3 regions of the Paenibacillus sp. GCM10027628 genome follow, and region 2 is predicted to be linked to each of the others. Evidence: riboswitches for the same ligand, from Rfam matches in the RefSeq annotation. Region 2 holds a riboswitch; each other region holds the start of a gene.
What was found. A riboswitch is a leader RNA that binds a small molecule or an ion and turns the genes downstream of it on or off. The one in region 2 is predicted to bind cyclic di-GMP.
Positions count from the first base shown of each region.

Region 1 (5,079 bases), on a different contig from region 2:
ATCAATTCCTTCAAGCAAGGAGGGCGTTTCTTCCAGATGCTCCCAGGACACGGTTGGGACTCCATGAGTATGAATAGCGGCCGAGCGTGATATGTTGATGACTTCATGCCCTTCCCGAAGTAGATAATTGATCAATCGTCCGCCTATAAATCCGGTGCCGCCGGTGACTGCAATTTTCATCGGTGTGCGCCTCCTTTTTCTTTGATTATAGGTTGTTGATGCAACGATTTCCAATTGTCTTTATTCTTCCGTTAACAATATTGTGTTATATTGGAAAAAGGGAGGGATGCCTTATGTTTCGCTTATTACGCAAATGGTTTGCCTCGACACCCCAAAAGAACCTGAATCGACAAAGGCGATTCGCCAAGGCCAGATTTCGTTATGATGCTTCGGAGCTGCCGCAAGGGCTGGGTCTGCTTCCGGGCGTTCCATTGCAGAGTGCTGTGGCCAGACTCCAGAGCGCCATTCCGTCTGATTATGTGGAAAGATTGAAATATCGGGTACTTTCGGAAGATCGGAACATGACGGATGATGAGTTTGCTTGCAAATGGTTTGAATTACAGCGCTTTTTCCTGATGAACTTGATATTGAAACGAACACCGATGTTTAGCCAGGGAATTGATGCCATATGGCATGAAATGTTAATGTTTACCAGGGAATATCAACGATTCGGAGAAATGTTTGCCGGCGGCGTCATTCATCATGCTCCGGAACGGGAGCCCAGACAAATGCCGGGAGAACGCGCATGGTTTGACTGGGTATATGCGCATTTGTTCCAATTTGCTCCTTCCAGCACCGTCTGCTGGAATGGATTTTTCCGTCATCCGCTCGATCAGGAGCGGACAAATCTGCTTCGCGAAGGCATCGAATCCGAGATCGCCGAGCGCTGGTTTGATATGGAACAGGCTCAGCGGTATCCTGAGGTGGAGGAAACGATCCGCATGCTCATTCAGCAGGCGATTCATGAAGCAAGGCATGCGGCGCAAAGCAACAGAATCGAGGACACGGAGTGGTCGCAACAGGGTTCGGTTGGCAACGGGATGATGTACCTGGCTGGTGCCATGATGTTCTACTCCATCTTGGATAGCGATAATTATGACAGCAGTATGAGCCCGATTCTTCCACAATCGGAAGAGGAATTAGATCGACAGAAGTGGCAAAACCAAAGCAACTGCTCCACATCGGGCTGCGGCAGCTCAGGCGGAAGCTGGGATGGCGGCAATTCCGGCGATGGTAGTTCTGGAGATAGCGGCAGCGGAAGCAGCTGCAGTTCGGGATCGAGCTGTTCCTCGGGCTCCAGCTGTTCTTCGAGCTCTAGCTGCGGATCCGGCTGCAGCAGTTAATAGTGCAGCAGACACCTTTCCTGATTGGGAAGGTGTTTTTTTGCGCGAAAAAGACACATGCTGACATTTTTCGTGTATAATTATCTTTCGGATTCATTAACCTTGGGTTAATAAATATCAGAGACAGGGGGGCTGCGCAGCATGAATCGACTTCGTAATTTTCTAAGTACATACCATCCGATCGTACATACGCTGATTCTCGGAACCGTTATGGCAAGGGCGGCATCCTCGATGAGTTTGCCATTTCTTGCCATTTACCTGTCTAGAAACACGTCTATGAGCGAGGTTATGATCGGCGTTGTCATCGGGATGGGAGCATTGGCCGGAACTGTTGGCGGTTTTGTTGGCGGGACGCTATCGGATCGATTCGGTCGACGTATTATCATGCTGGCCGCTTTATTTGGATGGGCGTTCGTTTTTACCGGCTTTGCCTTTGTGAAACTGCCGATTTGGTTCATGCTGCTGAATATGCTCAACGGCTTGTGCAGATCCTTCTACGAACCTGTTTCTCAAGCATTAATGGCTGATTTAACAGAACCTGCGAAACGTTTGAAAGTGTTCTCGTTGCGTTATATGGCTATTAATGTTGGTGCGGCTGTCGGACCTTTGCTCGGTTCTTTCTTTGCAACGATGGACGGATCGCTGCCGTTTCTCATTACGGGAATCGTCTATTTTGTGTATGCCGTCACGCTCTATGCACTTCTATCCGCATTCGGCATCAAAAAAATCGAAGGCGAGAAGAAGGCGAATGTCACATTTGCTTCCGCTTGGCAGGTCATTCGAAGGGATACGACATTCCGGTATTATAGTATTGGCGGGATCATCGGTGCGATCGGCTACTCGCAGGTTATGGTGACCTTGTCTCAGTACTTGGAGCATAGCATCGCTGATGGTGTGAAAATGGTTGCATTACTGATGAGCGTAAATGCTATAACCGTTATAGCCATGCAAATTCCACTAACACGTTGGGCTGAGAAATATACGCCGCTTGTCGCCATTTCGGCCGGCAACTTGATGTTTGCGCTTGGGGATGTCGGGTTTGCTTACTCGCATACGACGATACCGCTCGTCTTCTCGATGATTGTATTCACCTTCGGTGAGATACTTAATTACCCTGCGGCCAATATGCTCATCGACAAATTAGCCCCGGCACATATGCGCGGAACTTATTTTGGGGCACAGACACTAACGAATGTAGGCCACTTTTTGGGACCATGGATCGGCGGATTTTTGCTTGCTTCGTACAACGGAAGTACTTTGTATACCGTAATGGCTTGTGTTACGATCTGTGGAACCTTGTTCTACCAACTAGGTTCAAGACGTCAATCGGTTGCAAAAACCGTAATAAAGAATGAAAATATGTGAAAAATAGTTCCATAGAACTATTCGATTTCTTCCAATCATCCCTTATTCTTGATAGTAAAGGTATCAACATTTGACAGCTTTCGATACATCTCGCTAAAAACATCACGATAAAGGCAAACCTGGCGAAAGCCAGCGACGCAAAGCTAGAGGGGCTCTCTTGTCCTGCAAGTGGACCGGGTGCCAGCCAGCCGCCGACGATTGGGTCTTCAACATCCAGAACCCCTCCGATCGGTTCAAAAGGCGGGGTTTTTCTTTTGTCACGAATATGAAGAAATAAGGGAGGATCCTGCAACATGCAGCCTGAATGGATGCTACACGAAGAACAGAAAATCACTTCACTTTGCGGTAATCATGTCGCCCGTTTGGTGCCGTCTTCAGACGGACCGAAGCTGCTGATTAATCGGGAAGAATATGCACTAAATGAGACGTGCTGGGATGTCGAAATGTTTCATGGACGAAACAACAGCATTCTCATCTTTTACTGGAAAGGCGAGGTTAAACTTTCCGTGAAAATTCCGCCATTGTCACAAATTGAAGCATTCCTTACAAGACTTTATCAATGTTTATCTTCCAAATGGAGAACGGTGCAGCCGATTTAGGCGCACCGTTTTTTTCTCTTATCTCTTCTGCACACGTATAGGCGGATGCACATATGTTGGGTACAGTTATACGCAAATGCCTAGGAGGTAAGAGAATGGGAGAGCTGAATGATTTTGAATCGGCGGCCTTATATGAACAGCGTTTCTGGTTGCAGGTGCTTGGGGATCATGGCCGGTTCATCTACAACGCGCTTGCGCCAAATGAGGAAATGGAAATTGAGCATGCGCGGTGCTTTATCCTCACCTTTGACAGTCTGCTTGAGACCGCTCGCGCGAACCTTGATTTAACAGGCATAATGATGCTGAATCATAGATCTTATCAGAAAGCACAAGAGCTGCGCGCCTTCAAGCTGCACCTTCTGGAACGTCATTTGACGGGGAAAATCGGATTGAGTTTGCCGCCTACGTTTGTCAATCATATGTTGAATGAGCTTGATGAAGCCCTGTCCGTGATGGGATATTTGGTTAGGCAGGAATTCCCGCCGGCACCGAGTCCGATTCATTTGCATTTGGTATGGCTGCAAGATGCGTTCGGCCATGCCGGTGCGATTCAGGATAATCTTGATTTGACAGAGAGTAAACGCAAAGAAATGAGCAGCCACTTCGCGCATCAATTCAAGGAGTTTTATTTAAAAGCGGTCGAATTCGCCCAATATCTCCGTACGAATCTGCATCATTTTCCAGCATTAAGCCGTTTGAACAAAGAAGCAGAACTTGAAATGACCTTGTTTTTGGAGTTTTTACGCGAACTTGAAGAGCAGAGACTTACGCATGAGACCTTAGGCACATTGGCACCGTTGATGGCGGACCATATGGCTAGAGAAGAACTTTATTACTTGACAAAGTTATCACAGGTCTCCGAAACGAAGAAGCCTTCCGGCAATCCGCTAGCGCCGAGAATCGAGAATTAGGGAACGTGTAAAGCTTGATAAAATCATTGTCACAGATCGACAGGGACGATATAATAAATCGATATGGGAGTAGTTCCTAAGGACTACTGTTGGGGGAGGAAATACCATGAGATTGATCACTCGTTCCGATTTTGACGGTTTGGTGTGTGCAATGCTTTTTAAGAAGCTGAACATGGTGGATGAAATGAAATTCGTTCATCCCAAAGATATGCAGGACGGATTAATTGAAGTCACGGAAAATGATATTTTGGCGAATGTCCCGTATGTACCGGGTTGTGGCCTATGGTTCGATCACCATTCCAGCGAGCTGGAACGGATGGGACAAAAGGTGGAGTTTAAAGGGGAGACCCGCATTGCTCCAAGCGCGGCGAGAGTGGTGTACGATTATTATGGCGGCAAAGAAACGTTTGGCGATATTGACGACATTATGTTGGGTGTAGACAAAGCGGACTCCGCGCAATTCAGCAAAGAAGATATTTTGAATCCTCGCGGTTGGGATTTGCTCTCTTTCATCATGGATGCTCGTACGGGGCTTGGCCGCTACCGTGATTATCGAATTAGCAACTACCAGCTTATGGAAGATCTTGTTGAGCATTGTGCGACAAAGTCGGTTGATGAGATTATGGAGCTTCCAGATGTGAAAGAGCGCGTAGATCGGTACTTTGAGCTGGATGCAACGTATCGCGACATGTTGAGTACATATACGCGAACTGAAGGCAATGTGATTGTCACCGACCTCCGAAATGTGGAGAACATTTACCCTGGCAACCGTTTCATGGTCTATGCCTTGTATCCGGAACAAAATATCTCTATCTGGATCGTAGACGGCCGGAATAAGCAGAATTGCGTGTTTGCCTGCGG
Region 1 covers NZ_JBHTHA010000052.1:59,019-64,097, reverse strand. Annotated here, with positions in the region: gene ACFQZT_RS31625 (TIGR01777 family oxidoreductase) at 1-180, opposite strand, end outside; gene ACFQZT_RS31620 (glycine-rich domain-containing protein) at 294-1,343, shown strand; gene ACFQZT_RS31615 (MDR family MFS transporter) at 1,485-2,708, shown strand; cyclic di-GMP riboswitch class I at 2,811-2,904, shown strand; gene ACFQZT_RS31610 (hypothetical protein) at 3,002-3,307, shown strand; gene ACFQZT_RS31605 (DUF2935 domain-containing protein) at 3,403-4,218, shown strand; gene ACFQZT_RS31600 (exopolyphosphatase) at 4,325-5,079, shown strand, end outside.
Region 1: it holds a riboswitch for cyclic di-GMP, as region 2 does, so the genes downstream of both, ACFQZT_RS31610 (hypothetical protein) here and ACFQZT_RS22375 (DUF192 domain-containing protein) in region 2, are expected to answer to the same signal.

Region 2 (5,079 bases):
AAGGTATCGCAATGTAATGCAATACAGAGATTGAAAAAGGTGGTATGAGAGATGAGCCTGCTTAGGCGTATGAGAGACATTACCGTAGCAACACTGAATGAACATTTGGAACGGTCGGAAGATCCGGTTCGGTTGATTGATCAATACTTATCCGCTACTCGCGAGCAGCTGCAACAATCCGAAAAGCTGTACCAGCAATGCGTCAGCCACGCGGCGGCGCTCCGGCAGCAGTATCTGACTGCGCTGGAAACGAAAGAAAAGCGCGAGCATCAAGCGATGCTTGCTCTGAAAGCCGGCGAAGAACAGATGGCACGGATTGTGCTTCAAGAGAAGCTGCAAGCCGAAGAAAAAAGCGAGCAATATCACGAGCTGTATGAACAGGCGAAGCAGTCCATCCTTGATCTGGATGAAGAACTGCAGCAAATGAAAGCCGATTACAAAGAAGTGGCAGACAAACGCAGCTACTACCTGGCGCGAATGGAATCCGCCCGCTTGCAGCAAAGACTGCATGCCCGGATGAGCAGTGTGACGCAGGATGCGACACCACGCATGTTCGGCCGCCTGGAGGAGCGCGTATCCGATATGGAGCTGCATGCTAGAACGCTCCGCGATGTAAGACGCATGAGCCGTGAAAGCTACTATGCGGCGGGTAACCCGGCAGTAGACGCTGAAATGGAAGCACTACGCAAAAAATTGAATAGCTAAAGAGATTCTGTGAAATTAGGAGGGATAGCACAATCATGAGCAAACTTTATCGCTCACGAAGAGATAAAAAAGTTACCGGACTATGCGGCGGACTAGCCGAAACGATGAATGTAGATGCAACGTTGTTACGCCTGCTGGTTGTCATTACGACATTTTTCACTGGAGGCACGGTCATTTTCATCTATTTCCTAGCTGCGGTTGTCATTCCGAAAGAACCTGGCTTTGATCAGCCGCCATATGATCCTTATGCAGGCGGATATGGCCGACATGCTTATAATGGCGGCGGCTGGCAGCCCCACAAGCCTCATCATACAGGTCCGGCAGCTAGCAACTTTAACACAGCTTCAACTTATGATGCTGCTAAAACCAATAACATTGATGAAATGATGAAAGATATCGAAAAGAAAGCTTTGCAAAGAGAAGTTGAAGAATTAAGAGCCAAAGTCGCTCGCTACGAAACTACTAACGATACTAATAAAAAGGACGTGTAAACAATGGGAGTATTTACAAGAATGAAAGATATGACGAAAGCATCGATTCACGAGGTATTAGATAAAATCGAAGATCCGATCGTTATGCTTAATCAGTACTTACGGGACATGGAACAAGAAATTGCGCAAGCCGAAGTGACTGTTGCCAGACAAATCGCCAATGAGCGCAAGCTGAAACAGCGCCTGGAAGAATCCGTACGCCTTGTAGCCGATCGCGAAGCAAAAGCGGCAGCAGCGCTGAAAAACGGTCAAGAAGCAATTGCCCGCCAAGCTTTGGAAGAAAAACTATATCATGAAGATAAAATTGTTGAATACACAGATATGCATGCAGGATCCAAAGCACAAGCGGATGAGCTGACTCAACAGCTGCACGAAATGAAAGATGAGTTCTACAAAATGCGCAATAAGCGCAACGAACTCGTAAGCCGTGCCCAACTGGCTAAAGCGAAAAAGCAAATGGCTCAAGTTTCCTACAACGGTGTGATCGAAAGCGGCAACGCATCCCGCGGCTTCCAACGCATGGAAGAGAAAATCATGCAGATGGAAGTGGAAGCGGAAATCGCCCGCAAGCCTTATGTGCCTGCAGGTTCCATCAACAACTACACACCAGTTGATGTCGCGAAACAAGCTAAAGTTGACGAGCAGTTGAACCTGCTCAAAGAAAAATTAACCGGCAGCGCTGCCGAGTAATGACTAAACTTTTATCGAAGTATAATCATGAAGCGCGACCGCTTTGAGCGGTAAGTTTAGACGCCGATCGAGCAAAGCTCGATGCGGACGAATTTTGATGAGAAGCTCCTCCTAGAGAGGGGCTTTTTTCGTGTTTTCTTATATATTGCATCATGGTGCTTTAGACATCAAAGACCTACTTCAAGACTAAGTTGGATGCTATGCAATAGGGGATCCACTATTTAACAAATCAAAGAGACTTAGAGGGAAGTCCCGACAAATTATTGAAATTTTCCACAACTTGATGCCTATTGCTATATCTAAGGGTCTATTACAGCGTATTGCTTTTGATATAGGCATGGTCGAATTATGTTATCAGAAAATTGAGGAAATAGGACGATTCCAAGCCGATCCGTTCGTAAGCTAAGATGAACACATAAATCGATTTCCCGACATGCTTCGCGGAATCTCGATAAAGGCAAACCCGGCGAAAGCCGGCGACGCAAAGCTATAGGGGCTAAAGTGCGAAAGTGCTATGCCAGCCAGCTACCGAAAGATTACGGGGGGAGTCTGTCTTCAATCCCCACCTTTCGGCAAAGGCGGGGATTTTTTATTTAGGAGGTGGAAGAGGTTGAAGCTGGTGAACCTGAATACAGGAGAGATCCTGGCTGAGCAGGTAACGGAAGCCCGGACGTTTGCACGCAGACTAAAGGGACTTATGTTTACGAAAGCTTTGCAACAGGCAGCCTGTCTTCATATTGAGCCCTGTCGTTCGATTCATACGTTCTTTATGAACTATGCGATTGATGTCCTGCATCTGGATCGTAATTACACAATTGTAGGGATTGAAAGCCGCGTAGAGCCTGGCCGCATGGGCGCGGTCATCAAGAACACCGCATCAGTAATCGAGCTGCCGGCGGGCAGCCTAGCGCAGACACGTACGCAAATCGGACAAGCTGTCCAATTCCAGTAAACAAAAGGAGCGATTTTATTATGTTGAACAAAATTAAAGGTCTTATCGTAGAAGAGCAAGGACAAGGGATGACAGAGTATGGCTTGGTGCTTGGCGTTATCGCGGTGGGTGTAGTTGGCATTTTGGTTGCTTTGAGAGGAAAAATTTTAACTCTGTTTCAAAAAGTTAATACGGATCTCGGTACTGCAACTAATACTCCATAATGATTATTTCCTACTCGTTATAGATGGGGAGTTTATGCAGCATAATATGCATTCTTTTAAAGGAGCGACTTTATGATGATGAACAAGATTAAAAGTCTTATCGTAGAAGAGCAAGGACAAGGGATGACAGAGTATGGCTTGGTGCTTGGCGTTATCGCGGTGGGTGTGGTTGGAATTCTGATTGCCTTGAGAGGCAAGATAATGACTCTGTTTGAAAAAGTGAATACGGATCTTGGCAACGCAACGAATGCTCCATAATCATGATATCCTTCTCACTTTAGAAGGGGTGTTTATATGCAAGACAAATTTATGAGTTTCTGTGCGAGTGAGAACGGGCAAGGCGTGACAGAGTATAGTCTAGTCCTATCTTTGATTGCGGTTGGTGTCATTACAATCCTTGTAAGCTTCCATCAAAAGATTGAAACGATTTTTCAAAATGGTGTAGGTAAAATCAATAATGCAATCAAAGATAATGGACTCATCAATTAGAGTATACATCTATTACGCTCCTTCATAGAGCATAGCAAACATTCAATTAAAGGGTCTTACGTTTCTCGGAACGTTAGACTCTTTTTTAAAATCAGAGGTTCGGAGGCAATCATGATTGTACTGGATGGCATACTAATTCTGATTCTTGCCACTTGTGTTGTTACGGATCTAAAGTCTCGCAAAATCTACAATATGGTCACCTTTCCGGGCATTCTCTTGGCGTTTATCCTGCATGGTCTCATTGACGGTATTGGCGGACTGGGAAATGCGGCACTTGGATTTGCTGTTGGAGGGGGAGTACTTTTGATTCCATATCTGCTAGGAGGAATGGGTGCTGGAGACGTGAAGCTGCTTGCGCTTGTCGGTGCCTTCAAAGGCATGACATTTGTACTGCTTACTTCCGTCTATATGGCGCTTATCGGCGGCGTGATCGCACTGGTACTCCTCCTATTAAGGAAGCGCGTTCGCGAGATACTGAAAAGAATTTTGTTCTCCATGCTGCTTTTAAGATATGGGGTGAAAATGTCTCCAGCTTCGAGTGATGATACCGCAACTTCTACGTATCCATATGGGGTTGCCATCGCAGGCGGCTCGGTGTTGAGTTTATGGCTTAAAGGATGGGGATTCGTATGATCAAAGACGAACGGGGGCAGTCGCTAACTGAGTTTGCCGTCATTCTTCCGATATTTTTGTTGCTTGTATGCGGCATATTCGATTTCGGGAGGCTGATGTATGCCTATATGAATATGAACAATGCAGCTCAAGAAACAGTGAGGCTCGGTGGGCTTGGTAAAAAAGATGCAGAAATGACTGCCTTTGCTGCGAACTATGTGCATCTGGGCGATCAAAGCAAATTGAAAGTTACGATCTCTCCGAAGGATACGACCCGTCATTCCGGAGACTATGTCACTGTTAAACTGGAATATCCCCTAACATTTATGACACCCGTCATCTCTAAGCTGCTTCCTGCTCCGACCGTTAAAGCTGCTTCGACGATAAGAGTTGAATAGGAGGCTAAGTGTGGAACACATCGGTATACTTGAAAAGTTAAAGCGCTGCATCACAAAGCAGGATGGAAACGTATCCGTATTGGTTGCGTTTGTTTTAGTCGTTTTAATGGGCATGACGGCTATTGTGGTAGAAGGTGGCATGTTATATGCAGTCAAAATGCACCTGCAGAAGACAGCGAACGCAACGGTTCTATCAGGTGCGCAAGAGCTGACTGCCACTGAGCAGAATGTTCGCAGTGTAGCAGATATAGTACTGAATGATCATGGAGAAAGTTCAAGTCTGGTAAAGCTAACCACTACTATGAAAGACCGAACCACCGCAGTTCTGAAGAAAGACGTGGATGTGCATTTCGCCAAAGTACTTGGTATTGATAAGATACCGATTAGCGTGAAAGCAACAGCAAAGATTGAGGCGATGGGTGCCGCGATGGGTGCCGCGCCGATCGGAATCGACCAATCCGTTCAATTGACATATGGCCAAGAATATCACCTAAAGGTCGACCAAACGGGATCCTCGACCGGCAACTTCGGAATTATTG
Region 2 covers NZ_JBHTHA010000035.1:881-5,959, forward strand. Annotated here, with positions in the region: gene ACFQZT_RS22360 (PspA/IM30 family protein) at 52-705, shown strand; gene ACFQZT_RS22365 (PspC domain-containing protein) at 741-1,196, shown strand; gene ACFQZT_RS22370 (PspA/IM30 family protein) at 1,200-1,886, shown strand; cyclic di-GMP riboswitch class I at 2,333-2,419, shown strand; gene ACFQZT_RS22375 (DUF192 domain-containing protein) at 2,506-2,838, shown strand; gene ACFQZT_RS22380 (Flp family type IVb pilin) at 2,859-3,041, shown strand; gene ACFQZT_RS22385 (Flp family type IVb pilin) at 3,114-3,299, shown strand; gene ACFQZT_RS22390 (Flp family type IVb pilin) at 3,336-3,530, shown strand; gene ACFQZT_RS22395 (A24 family peptidase) at 3,642-4,163, shown strand; gene ACFQZT_RS22400 (TadE/TadG family type IV pilus assembly protein) at 4,160-4,540, shown strand; gene ACFQZT_RS22405 (pilus assembly protein TadG-related protein) at 4,551-5,079, shown strand, end outside.

Region 3 (5,079 bases), on a different contig from region 2:
GAGAGCGTTCTGCAAGAGGGTAGGCCGAATAAAAATATTTATTCCATTACCGATGAGGGGCGCAAACATTTTAGGACGTATATGTATAGCCCTATGCAAGCGAATGAGTTTAAGTCTGATGCGATGATCCGTTTGTTTTTTGGAGAGTTCGTGGAGCCAGAGGTGATTATCGGCTATCTTGAACTCGGCATCGAGAAAACGAAGGAGACGCTCGCCAGGCTTAGGAAGAATTATGAAGAATGGAAAGCAACCATGTCCCCGACGCAGGAAATCTGCATCCTGATCGGCATTGAGAACAGTGAAAGCCTCTTGGGAACACTGGGAAACGGTTTAGATAAATTTAAAAAGCTAAATCAAGGAAAAGAGGTAGGGAAATCATGAATAACAAACGGGCAGGATTCATCATTCTAGCCATGGCGCTGGGGCTGTTGATGTCTGCACTGGACAATACGATTACGTCGGCTGCAATCAGTCACATTATTAGTGACATTAATGGCTTCGACAAGATCAGTTGGGTGTTCACGGCTTATATGCTGGCCTCCACCTCTACGATGCTTGTGTTCGGGAAGATGTCGGATATGTTCGGCAGAAAACTGTTTTATTTGATCGGTATTTCAATATTTCTGATCGGTTCGGCGCTGTGCGGTACTGCACAGGATATGACGCAGCTAATTATCTATCGAGCGATTCAAGGAATTGGCTCAGGTGCGATATTTCCGATCAGCTTCACGATTATTTTTACGATATTCTCCGATCCGAAACAAGCGGCCAAACTTTCCGGCGTTTTCGCTGCCATCTTCGGTCTATCGTCTGTTGCAGGCCCGCAGATCGGGACTTTTCTTGCGGAGAATTGGGGTTGGCGCTGGTGCTTCTATGTCAACTTGCCTTTAGGCTTGCTTTCTTTCATTGTTCTGTTGTTAGCCCTGAAAGAATCCCGTTCGGATCGGCGTCCGAAGATCGATTACCTGGGTACGTTCTTCCTTATCATTAGCACGGTTTCGTTGATGCTCGCTTTGGAATGGGGAGGTAAGGATTATGCGTGGGGATCGTGGCAAATTATCGGCATGCTGGCTATTGCCGTTGTCGTTGGAGCTTTGTTTATTGCGGTAGAACGCAGGGCTCAAGAACCGGTGCTTCCGCTGCCGTTGTTCAAAAACCGGATGGTGCTCGGCATGGTCTTGGCCTGCCTCTGCCAAGGAGCCATCATGTTCTCGGCGATTGCTTACTTGCCTGTTTTCTCAACGGCAGTTCTCGGGCAGCCGAATTCCAACGGACTTCTGACTCCGATGATGTTCTCCTTAATGGTGGGAGCTGTGTCCTCCGGCTTCTTCCTGCGTTTCTTCAGCTTCCGTACGGTAATCGCATTTAGTATGATAGCTGGTGTTGTTGTCGGTTATTTATTGAGCGTTGTCAGTCATGACGCGACAAAATGGTATATGATACTGCTTATGGTTATTCTCGGAGCCTTCGCCATCGGACCGCTCATGAGCGTTGCACAAAATGCGGTTGCGATTAGTGTAGATCGTAAATACATCGGGGTTAGCTCCTCCATTGTCGGCTTCTGGCGCAGTATTGGCGGGGTGCTCGGGGCTTCAATAATGGCAACTGTTGTGAACAACAACTACAAGAGCCTGATCCAATCCGGTGCTGAAGATCATCATATGCCGCTTGATCAGTTGGCGACCCTGGGGAATCCGGATCAATTAATCCGCGCCGGCGCGCAGCTGCCTAAAGATACATTGGATTTTATGCGAGACACTCTTGGAACGGCCATTAATCATGGCTTCATCCTTTGCATCGTGTTCGGAGTGATTGGCTTATCAGCCGCTTTCATAGCGGGTCCGCTCCGCTTCGTGGCGCCTGTTCAAGGCGCAGACGCACAGCCAAAGGAAGAAAGTACGGTCCCGCATACGGTCTAATCTTCCCCTCCCGGAGACGGAGCGAATAAGTCACCTCAACTCATACTCAAAAAAGCCCCTTGCGCCATTGCTCATAACAGCAATGCTGCGGGGGCTTTACTTCATTTTATGGATGATAATTTTCTGTAACAGTAATGGCTTGCGAACCCATGGCCTCCCATACCGTCTTAAAGCCCCAGAGGTTGTACGTTTCTTGCTCGCCTGTCATCGGATCGTTCAGGTAGGCGTGATCATCGTCCCACCCTGTCAGGAGCAGGGCGTGTTCCGGATCGTACCAATCGATCAGAGTGCCATCGGCATCCTGCCATTCATCCTCCAAAAAGGGGGAATCCATATGTTCGGTAGCCCATACCATGACAGGTCGCCCCGACTTCACGGTTTCAAGCAAATCGTCCAGCGACGAGCCTGTGATGTCCTTGATTTGCCCAGGCAGGTAATGATTCAGTGTATCGGCGACTGGTTTATGGTAGATCCCAAAACCTACCCCGAACGGATCGCCAACGAATACCTGTTCAGGATTCGCCCCTACCCAAGCGCCGTCATCGTTGACCTGGGGAAGCTCACCTTTGGGCAGCGCTTTGGCCACTTCCTCTTTAGTAACGGTAACTCCGGCCCAATTCAGCAGCATGGTAGCGGCTACGGCCTCGCAGCCGTTCGGCAATTCGGGAAGTTGAGAGAGAGCCGCCACGTCAGGAATTTGATAGTGATGGGGATCTTCATCGGAATAAGTCATATTTGGCTGAGTCAGAAATAAAACAGCAAAGATAATCAAAATTGAGGTGAATTTCCCTTTCACGCGTTTCGCCCCCATCTATGATTTTTACTATTATAGTAGTTGACGCTATCAAACTTGGCATGATATAAATTATGTAGGTAAAAAGTCCTATATAAACATCGTTGTTACATATATTACTTCCATAAAGAGATAAAGGCAAACTTGACGAAAGTCAAGGACGCAAAACTAGAGGGGCTACACGATTCACTCGTATGCCAGCCAGTTTCCGCTTTAGGTCGATTAAGAAACCTTAAGCAAGGTTTCTTTTTTTCTTCTTATGGATGGCCTACCAACACTCGAGGTGCAGCAACATGATAACTTTTGCAACGTCAATCGTGCTCTATATCATTCCTATTGTTTTGTTGTTGCATATGGCGGTAGAGGTATATCAAAGAAATCCCTACGGCGGTTTGAATAAAATCGCTTCTACTTTTTTCGTGCTGACTGTGGTTCTGATTGTAAGCAATTTCGTGGTACGTATCGTTCCTCCGGTGTACGAGAGCCGGGTCATCCTTTGGCTTTACTATTTTCCGGCTTTTATACTAATGTCAGTGGCGCTTCATTTTTGTATAAGAATGACGGGGAGGTTCCAGTCCCTGCCCAAATGGCTGCTGCTTGTGATTTGTTACGGACCCGTGGCTTTAGGAAGCATGCTTTTCTTTCCTTTATCCTGGATATCGGTTGAGATCATCGAGAGCGTTACTTGGAAGTATGAGAGGAATAGCAAGGCACTCGAACTGATAATGCTTGGAAGCAGCTTATATACAACGGTGACCGGCCTATTGCTGGTTGCTGCCGGTTTTCACTATGTGAAAACATACGATTTGAATTTGAAAAGAAAGCAAATCCGCACGATTTTTCTAGGGTCACTGGCGGCTAACATCTGGCAGCTGCTTTTTTTCTTTTATCAACGACTTCCCTTTTTACCGGCATATGTTCACTATCCGGACTTGGGCTTATTCTCTTTTCTTTGGTTTGCCTGGTTTCTAAAGAAGGCGATGACCAAGTATGACTTTTTGCCATCCATTGACCGCAACTATCAGCAGCTTTACGATTTATCGCCCTTGTCCATTCTTGTGATTAATCAGGACGGCATGATCAAAGATTTGAATCCGCAAGCGGCGCAGCTCTTGGAACGATCGCCGAGCGAATTGCTGGGGCTGCATATCGAACAAATTCTGGCGGCCGAAGCAGGGAACTCGGCAACGGGTCTATTTTGTAACGAAATAACGCAATGGGTTCTTCAAGGGAAATATGCCCTTGTAACTAGCAGCGGGAAGGTTAAGCATGTAAAGGTAGAAATCCAGCATATGGAATCCCAAGGCGATCTGTTGTACTATATCGTGCTGACCGATACCACTCAAAAAAAAGCGGCGGAAGAAAGAGTAAGCATCCTTGCCTATTTCGATACCGTAACAGGCATCGGGAACCGCTTGCAGTATATAAATCAAATGAATACCTTACTCACACAGGGGGATCCGCCCCCTTTTGCCATTATGCTGGTAAAGGTGGAGGATTGCAATCCCACGAATGACATAACGGAACCTGATGCGGGAAATAGGAAGCTGCAGCATATAGCTGATCGGCTAAGGAAGTATGCACCGGAAAGCGCACTTATAACGAGGTCGGGCTGTGATGAATTTGCTTTGATATTGCCAGATATCGTTGAAACATATTCACTTGCCACGTTGGCCGGTTATCTAATCACTAACTTGGAAGAACCCATGATCTCAGCCAGTGTGGGCATTTGCACGTATCCGGAACATGGATTGCAGGCAGAGGAACTTCAGCAGGCTGCCGAATTGGCTATGTATCAGGCGAAAAAGCAAGGGATGAATCAGATCGTTGTCTATGAGAAATCCAATCAAAATGTGAAACAAGATGCATCTATTAAAAATTTCGAAATTCGAAAAGCGCTGGATGATCGCGAGTTCATTCTGTATTATCAGCCTCAAATTGAGATCCATTCCGGACGTATTCTCGGCGTCGAGGCGTTGATCCGCTGGATTCGTCCAGGGATCGGGTTGTTGTCTCCTAACGAGTTTATCGGGACTGCTGAGAAAACGGGACTGCTGGCCGACATCGACCAATGGGTATTGGATACCGCGTGCAAGCAGCTTCAAACCTGGATGGAGGACGGGATGCAGCCACTAGTTATGTCGGTCAATTGTTCTGCACAGCTATTATTTGATCCGGGTTTCCCGGAACGGTTAGCGGAGACGCTGCGACGCACGGGACTTGATCCTGCTTGTCTCTGCTTGGAAATAACCGAGATCACAGTGATGTACGGAAACAATGACATTATGAGCATATACCGATCCATCTTGGAACTTGGCGTCAAGCTCTCGATTGACGATTATGGAAGCGGAAGTATGGCCATGGGTG
Region 3 covers NZ_JBHTHA010000017.1:120,802-125,880, reverse strand. Annotated here, with positions in the region: gene ACFQZT_RS16140 (helix-turn-helix transcriptional regulator) at 1-381, shown strand, start outside; gene ACFQZT_RS16135 (MFS transporter) at 378-1,919, shown strand; gene ACFQZT_RS16130 (C39 family peptidase) at 2,026-2,715, opposite strand; cyclic di-GMP riboswitch class I at 2,840-2,925, shown strand; gene ACFQZT_RS16125 (EAL domain-containing protein) at 3,006-5,079, shown strand, end outside.
Region 3: it holds a riboswitch for cyclic di-GMP, as region 2 does, so the genes downstream of both, ACFQZT_RS16125 (EAL domain-containing protein) here and ACFQZT_RS22375 (DUF192 domain-containing protein) in region 2, are expected to answer to the same signal.